2 regions of the Allobosea sp. GW821-FHT12C12 genome follow, and region 2 is predicted to be linked to the other one. Evidence: predicted binding sites of a transcription regulator. Region 2 holds the regulator's gene; the other holds the start of a gene.

Region 1 (4,084 bases), on a different contig from region 2:
ATACTCCATCAGAGCGAGGAAATTGGCGTTCGCCGCGAGGATGACGCCGTCGAGGTTGAACGAGATCACCGCCTGGGACCGGCCGATCGCCTCGATCTGGCCGGAATGATCGGCGCTGCGGATTTTGCTGTCGGTGATGTCGGTCGCGAATTTGACGACCTTGTAGGGCTTGCCGTCGCCATCGAGCATCGGGTTGTAGGTTGCCTGGATCCAGATCTCGCTGCCGTCCTTGCGGATGCGCATGTATTCGGCGGTTTCGAACTCGCCGCTGCGGAGCCTTTTCCAGAATTGCCGATAGGCCTCCGACGCGCGCTCTTCCGCCGTGACGAAGATGCTGTGGTGCTGGCCCACGACCTCGTCCCGGGCGTATCGCATCGCGTTCAGGAAATTGGCGTTCGCATCGAGGATGCGGCCGTCGAGATCGAACTCGATCACGGCCTGCGACCGGCTGATCGCCGCGACCTTGGCTTCCAGTTCGCGCCGCGCCAGATCGACGGGTGGCGATTTCCGGGATCGGGAGAACATGGCTCGTCTGTTCCTTCGCCAGGCGGGAGCGGATGCGTGTCGCGGGCCTGCAACCTGAGGTAAGTAGTCTCTATCTGTAAAATCGCTCGGAATGGTTGAGGAACTGTGAAGATTCAGCGTCTATTTGCGGAAAATGACCATGTTTCCGCCTAAAATTTCGTTTTTTGTAGAGCAATGAAGGCGGCACGTCCGAACGGCCTTTCAACGCCTGCTCCGGGATTGTGCAACTCAAGATTGATAAATGAAAAGGCCCGGCTTGCGCCGGGCCTCGTCTGTCTGGGCCGGATGGCTGGATCGGAAATCCATGCCGCCACTGGAACCGGGCTTGCCCGGTTCCAGAGATCCAAGGAGGTGGGCGTTTGGATTTCGATCAGAAATCCATGCCGCCACTGGAACCGGGCTTGCCCGGTTCCAGAGCTCCAAGGAGATGGGCGTTTGGATTTCGATCAGAAATCCATGCCGCCCATGCCGCCGCCGCCGCCCATCGGGGGCATCGGCGAGTCCTTCTTCGGCGCCTCGGCGATCATCGCCTCGGTGGTGATCAGCAGGCCGGCGATCGAAGCCGCGTCCTGGATCGCCGTGCGCACGACCTTGGTCGGATCGATGATGCCGGCCTTGACCAGGTCGCCATACACGCCGGTCTGGGCGTTGTAGCCGTAGGCGTATTCCTTCGACTCGAGCAGCTTGCCGACCACGACCGCGCCGTCGTCGCCGGCGTTGTCGACGATCTGCCTGGCCGGGGCCATGATCGCCTTGCGGACGATCTCGACGCCGGTCTTCTGGTCGTCGTTCTGGGTCTTGATCGACTTGACGGTCGAGAGCGCGCGCAGGAGGGCGACGCCGCCGCCCGGCAGGACGCCTTCCTCGACAGCCGCGCGGGTCGCGTTGAGGGCGTCGTCGACGCGGTCCTTCTTCTCCTTGACCTCGACCTCGGTCGCGCCGCCGACGCGGATGACGGCGACGCCGCCGGCGAGCTTGGCCAGGCGCTCCTGGAGCTTCTCGCGGTCGTAGTCCGAGGTGGTCTCCTCGATCTGCGCCTTGATCTGCGCGACGCGGCCCTCGATGTCCTTCTTCTTGCCGGCGCCGTCGATGATCGTGGTGTTCTCCTTCTCGATGCGCACCTTCTTGGCGCGGCCGAGCATGGCGAGCGTCACGGTCTCGAGCTTGATGCCGAGGTCTTCCGAGATCATCTGGCCGGCGGTCAGGATCGAGATGTCCTCGAGCATGGCCTTGCGGCGGTCGCCGAAGCCCGGCGCCTTGACGGCCGCGACCTTCAGGCCGCCGCGGAGCTTGTTGACGACGAGCGTGGCCAGGGCCTCGCCCTCGACGTCCTCGGCGATGATGAGCAGCGGCTTGCCGGTCTGCACGACGGCCTCGAGGATCGGCAGCATCGCCTGGAGCGAGGAGAGCTTCTTCTCGAAGACGAGGATGTAGGGGTCTTCCAGCTCGGCGACCATCTTCTCGGCATTGGTGATGAAGTAGGGCGAGAGATAGCCGCGGTCGAACTGCATGCCCTCGACGACGTCGAGTTCGGTCTCGGCGGTCTTGGCCTCCTCGACGGTGATGACGCCCTCGTTGCCGACCTTCTGCATGGCGGTCGCGATCATCTTGCCGACCGACTCGTCGCCGTTCGCCGAGATGGTGCCGACCTGCGCGACTTCCGCGTTGGTCGTGACCTTCTTGGAGTTCTTCTTCAGGTCGGAGACGATCGCATCGACCGCGAGGTCGATGCCGCGCTTCAGATCCATCGGGTTCATGCCGGCGGCCACCGACTTCAGGCCTTCGCGCATGATGGCGGCGGCGAGAACGGTCGCGGTCGTGGTGCCGTCGCCGGCGGCGTCGTTCTGCTTCGAGGCGACTTCGCGCACCATCTGCGCGCCCATGTTCTCGAACTTGTCGGAGAGCTCGATCTCCTTGGCGACGGTGACGCCGTCCTTGGTGATGCGCGGCGCGCCGAACGACTTGTCGATCACGACGTTGCGGCCCTTGGGACCGAGCGTCACCTTGACGGCGTTGTTGAGGATTTCGACGCCGCGCAGCATCCGGTCGCGGGCATCGGTGGAGAACTTGACGTCTTTGGCTGCCATGAGAGCAACTCCTTGTGGAATTTGGGGAAAGGCGGTCGCAGGCCGGTCAGCCGATCACGCCCATGATGTCGGATTCCTTCATGATCAGGAGGTCCTGGCCATCGATCTTGACCTCGGTGCCCGACCACTTGCCGAAGAGGACGCGGTCGCCCTTCTTGACGTCGAGCGGGGTCAGCTTGCCGGCCTCGTCGCGGCCGCCCGGGCCGACGGCGATGACCTCGCCCTCCTGGGGCTTTTCCTTGGCGGTGTCGGGGATGATGATGCCACCCTTGGTCTTCTCCTCGCCATCCAGGCGACGGACCACGACGCGGTCATGCAAAGGACGGAACTTCATGGTTCTGTCTTCCTCTCGAATCGAATTTTGCTGCGGGCCGCCCGAACGGCGCCCGCGACGGGGCATCCGTTAGCAGTCACGCAAGGAGAGTGCTAAGGGATGGCGCGGAGATAGGCGCGGGCCTCGCCCGAGTCAAGGAAGCATGCGGCGGAAGGTGAATTCCGCGCGCGACACCAGGGCCGGAACGGTCCGCTGCCAAATCCGATACGAACACGCTAGCATGGCGGGATGACGACGCCTTCTTCCCACCCTCGTCCTGATCCCAGGCTCGACGACATCGCCCGCTCCTGCGTCGCGCTGCACGTGCGCATGACGGCGCGCGCCGTGACGCGGGCCTATGACGAGGCGATGCGCCCGAGCGGGCTCAAGATCACCCAGTTCGTGCTGCTCTCGGCGCTGAGCACCGGGCAGTGGAAGTCGGTCACGGAGCTGGCCGAACGCTTCGCGCTGGAGCGGACCTCGCTCACCCGCAATCTCCAGCTTCTGGCGGCGGAAGGGCTGGTGGAACCCGTGATCTGCAAGGGCCGCGCCTCGATCTATGCCGTCACCGACCAGGGCAGGGCGGCGATCGAGGCCGCGATCCCGTATTGGCGGGCGGCGCAGGACCGGATCGAGAGCGGGCTCGGCGAAACGCGCTGGGGCGAGACCCGCGAAGGACTGAAGGCGCTGCGCCGGATCGCGCGCCAGCCGGCCTGACGACGTGATCGAGAGCGGCTTGACCCGCCCGGCGTCCGCTGCCTATAGTGTATCTACACAATAGATGAGCGGACATGGATGGAGCAGACATGGCGCGGCAAATCGGGGTCGTCTCACGCGAGGTTCTGCTGGCGGGGGGCGGCGTCGCCTTCCTGCGCGGCATGCTGGAAGGCCGCCATCCCGGCGCGCCCTTCGCGGCCGAGATGGACTTTGAATTGGCCGAGGTCGAGGAAGGCCGCGTCGTCTTCACCGGCAGGCCCTCGGCCCGCTTCTTCAACCCGCTCGGCACGATCCATGGCGGCTGGACCGCGACGATCCTCGATTCCGCCATGGCCTGCGCGGCGCATTCGACGTTGAAGGCGGGCGAGGGCTACACCACGCTGGAGATGAAGCTGAACTATGTCCGCGCGGTGATGCCCGAGAGCGGGCCGGTGCGCTGCGA
Region 2 (4,084 bases):
GCCACGCACGCTCCGCAGTTGCTGCCGCCGGTAAAGCCGGAGGCGCCCTTGGACGCCAAGGTCGGAACGACCGAAGGCCTGGGCGACGCCGCAGGCCGCGGCGGCGGGCTTCTCGGGCGCCTGATCGGTGGCGGCGAGGGCGGCTCCGGCGAAGCCGCCTATCGTGCCTTCAACCGCGGCCGGGCAGGCGATTCGCAGGGCAAGAGCCTGCCCTTCGAGACGATGACGCTGGCGGAGGTGATGAAACGGCAAAGAAAGGGCAATCCCGACCGCATCTTCGCGACCGGAAAGTATCAAGTGATTCCCGGGACGCTGGCGGAGGCGGTGGCGAAGCTCGATCTCGATACCAGCCGCCTCTACGACCCGCCGATGCAAGAGCTGATTTTTCGCCAGTATCTCGTCCGGGGCAAACGGATGCGGATCTTCAACTACATTACCGGCAAGAGCAACGATCTCTTCGGAGCTCAGATGGCGCTCGCGCAAGAATTCGCCTCCGTCGGGCGACCGGATTCGGGGCGTTCCTACTACGGCGGGATCGCCGGCAATGCCGCCTCGATCAGGCCATCGCGAAGCGCCGATGTTCTCAGACGCGAACGCGAAGCCTTTGCTTCGAAAGCTCAGGAACTTGGCAACCGCGAGAAAGCGTGGCTCGCGTTGTCGAGCGAATTCTGAGCCTCACCGCCCGCCATCCAGCAGCCGTCCGACCACTTTCGCCGTGTAGTCGACCATCGGCACGATGCGGGCATAGTTCAGCCGCGTCGGGCCGATGATGCCGACGACGCCGACGATGCGCTGCTCGGCGTCGCGGAAGGGCGCCGCGACCATCGAGGAGCCCGACATCGAGAACAGCTTGTTCTCCGAGCCGATGAAGATCCGCACGCCGTCGCCGGCCTCGGCGCGGGCGAGCAGGTCGATGACGTCGGTCTGGGTTTCGAGATCGCCGAACAGGAGCCGGATGCGCTCCAGATCCTCCTGCGCCCGCAAATCCTCCAGCAGATTGGCCTGTCCGCGCACGATCAGATGGCGGTCGCTCGACGGCCCGGACGAGGTGGCGATGCCGCTTTCGACGAGGCGCGCCGTCAGCGCGTCGAGTTCGCTTTCCATCTGCGCGCGGTGCTCGGCGATCTCGCGGCGCAAATCGCCGAGAGTCTTGCCCATGACGCGGGCGTTGAGGAAGTTCGCGGCCTCCGTCAGCGCCGAGGCCGGCAGTCCGGGCGGCAGCGCGAGCAGCCGGTTCTCGATCGTGCCGTCATCGGCGACGAGCACGACGAGCGCGCGGGCCGGGTCGAGCCTGACGAACTCGATATGCTTGAGCCGGGCATTGGCCTTGGTGGTGACGACGACGCCGGCCCCGCGCGAGAGGCCCGACAGCAGCGCCGAGGCTTCAGTCAGCGTGCCGTCGAGCGTGCGCCCGGTCGCGGCGGCCTTCATCTGCGCCTCGATGCGGGTGCGCTCGTCGGAGGTCAGGTTGCCGACCTCCATCATCGCATCGACGAAGAAGCGCAGGCCCCGCTCGGTCGGCAGGCGGCCGGCGGAGGTGTGCGGCGCATAGATCAGCCCCGCCAGTTCCAGATCGGTCATGACGTTGCGCACGGTCGCGGGCGAGAGCGACATCGGCAGCAGGCGGGCGATGTTGCGCGAGCCGACGGGCTCGCCGGTGGCGAGATAGCCGTCGATGATCTGGCGGAAGATCTCGCGCGAGCGCAGATCGGTCTCGATCAGCCCGCCGGGGGATTCCGGCCGCATCGGGGTGTGGGCGCTCATGTCAGGCGGAGATCGGGTTGACCATTTGGGCATTCTCGGCTCGGGCCATGGGGGGATCAAGCGAAAACGAGATGTGGCTACACGCCCTCCCCCTCGGGGGAGAGAAAGAGCCTTTCCTTGCTCCGTCGAGCCCGACCGCCTACAAGCCGCCGACCTCGAAAATCAGGATTTCCCCATGCGACCCTCCAAACGCGCCGCCGACGAGATGCGCAAGGTCACGCTCGAACGCGGCGTCGTGCGCTATGCCGAGGGCTCCTGCATGGTGACGTTCGGCGAGACCAGGGTGCTCTGCGCCGCGACCGTCGAGGAGAAGGGACCGCCCTGGCTGCGCGGCAGCGGCAAGGGCTGGGTCACGGCCGAATATTCGATGCTGCCGCGCGCCACGCATGAGCGCACGCGCCGCGAGGTCACCTCCGGCAAGCCGTCCGGCCGCACGCAGGAGATCCAGCGGCTCGTCGGACGCTCGCTTCGCGCCGTGGTCGACCTGACCGCGATCGGCGAGCGCCAGATCGTCGTCGATTGCGACGTGATCCAGGCCGATGGCGGCACGCGCACGGCCTCGATCACCGGGGCCTGGGTCGCGCTGCACGACGCGCTGAAATGGATGGAGGGGCGCGGCATGCTGAAGGGCGCGAACCCGCTCAAGGATCATGTCGCGGCGATCTCCTGCGGCATCGTCGCCGGCAACCCGGTGCTCGACCTCGACTATATCGAGGATTCCGGCGCGCAGACCGACGCCAATTTCGTCATCACCGGCTCGGGCGGCCTCGTCGAGGTCCAGGGCACGGCCGAGGGCGCGCCGTTCTCGGAGGAGGAGCTTCTGGCGCTGCTGAAGCTCGCCAGGGACGGGGTCGGCAATCTGGTCGCGCTGCAGAAGGCCGCGGTGTCGTGAGATGAGCGGTCGCCGCCTCCTCACCGGAAAAGTCGTGCTCGCGACCCACAACAAGGGCAAGCTCGTCGAGATGCGCGAGCTGATGGCGCCCTATGGGATCGAGCTCGCCTCGGCCGGCGAACTCGGCCTGCCCGAGCCCGAGGAGGACGGCTACATGTTCTCCGAGAACGCCGCGATCAAGGCGGTTGCGGCCTGCAAGGCGTCCGGGCTGCCGGCGCTCTCGGACGATTCCGGGCTCTGCGTCGATGCTCTCGACGGCGCGCCGGGGCTGTTCTCGGCGAACTGGGCGGGGCCGGGCAAGGATTTCAAGCCGGCGATGGCGCGCGTGCTGGCCGAACTCGCCAGGCGCGGCGCGACCGCGCCCGAGCAGCGGCGGGCGCATTTCACCTCGGCTCTGGCGATCGCCTGGCCGGACGGGCATCAGGAGCTGTTCGAGGGCCGCGTCTTCGGCGCGATCGTCGACGCGCCGCGCGGCACGGGCGGCTTCGGCTACAACCCGATCTTCCAGCCCGATGGCTACGCCGAGACCTTCGCCGAGATGTCGACCACGGTGAAGAGCGGAACCGACGAGGCGCTCTCGCACCGGGCGCGCGCCTTCGCGCGGCTCGCCGCCGCCTGCCTGCGGAAACCGGCGTGAGCGCGTCCGCCGCCCTGCTGGAACGGCCCGGCGCGCCCGAACACCCGACCAGCGGCGCGGGATTCGCCGTCTATGTGCACTGGCCGTTCTGCCTGGCCAAATGCCCCTATTGCGACTTCAACTCCCATGTCCGGCTGGTGCCGCCGGACCAAGCCCGCTTCGTCTCGGCCTTCCGGCGCGAGATCGCCCATCGCGCCGCGCTCGCGCCCGGCCGGACCGTCTCCTCGATCTTCTTCGGCGGCGGCACGCCTTCGCTGATGGAGGGGCGGACCGTTGGCGCGATCCTCGATGCGATCGGGGAGCACTGGGCCGTCGATCCGGATTGCGAGGTCTCGCTGGAGGCCAATCCGACCAGCGTCGAGGCCGAGCGTTTCGCCGATTTCCGTGCGGCGGGGGTCAACCGGGTCTCGCTCGGCGTGCAGGCGCTGAACGACGCCGACCTCAAGGCGCTCGGGCGGATGCATTCGACGCAGGAGGCTCTGGACGCGGTCGCGATCGCGCGAAAATATTTCGAGCGCTATTCCTTCGACCTGATCTATGCCCGCTCGCCGACCCAGACGCCGGCGCTCTGGCGGGCGGAACTCGAACTCGCGATCGGCCACGCGGCCGAGCATCTCTCGCTCTACCAATTGACGATCGAGCCCGACACCGCCTTCGAGCGGCTGTTCAAGGCCGGCAGGCTCGCCATGCCCGACCATGAGGCGGGCGCCGTGCTCTACGAGATCACGCAGGAGATCACGGCCAGGCACGGCCTGCCGGTCTACGAGATCTCGAACCACGCCCGGCCGGGC

What was found. The regulator HrcA, encoded in region 2, represses chaperone genes, less so after heat shock. The targets are predictions, from matches to a motif close to GTTAGCACTCNCNNNNNGNGAGTGCTAAC.
Region 1: the regulator HrcA is predicted to act here: its motif matches at 3,015-3,043, upstream of groES (co-chaperone GroES).

What each region holds. Positions count from the first base shown of each region.
Region 1 is NZ_JBXAQP010000004.1:192,263-196,346, reverse strand. Features, by position in the region: gene AC1RRW_RS07645 (methyl-accepting chemotaxis protein) at 1-525, opposite strand, end outside; gene groL (chaperonin GroEL) at 972-2,612, opposite strand; gene groES (co-chaperone GroES) at 2,659-2,946, opposite strand; gene AC1RRW_RS07630 (MarR family winged helix-turn-helix transcriptional regulator) at 3,175-3,642, shown strand; gene AC1RRW_RS07625 (PaaI family thioesterase) at 3,732-4,084, shown strand, end outside.
Region 2 is NZ_JBXAQP010000016.1:50,922-55,005, reverse strand. Features, by position in the region: gene AC1RRW_RS19340 (hypothetical protein) at 1-672, shown strand, start outside; gene hrcA (heat-inducible transcriptional repressor HrcA) at 676-1,764, opposite strand; gene rph (ribonuclease PH) at 1,940-2,656, shown strand; gene rdgB (RdgB/HAM1 family non-canonical purine NTP pyrophosphatase) at 2,658-3,293, shown strand; gene hemW (radical SAM family heme chaperone HemW) at 3,290-4,084, shown strand, end outside.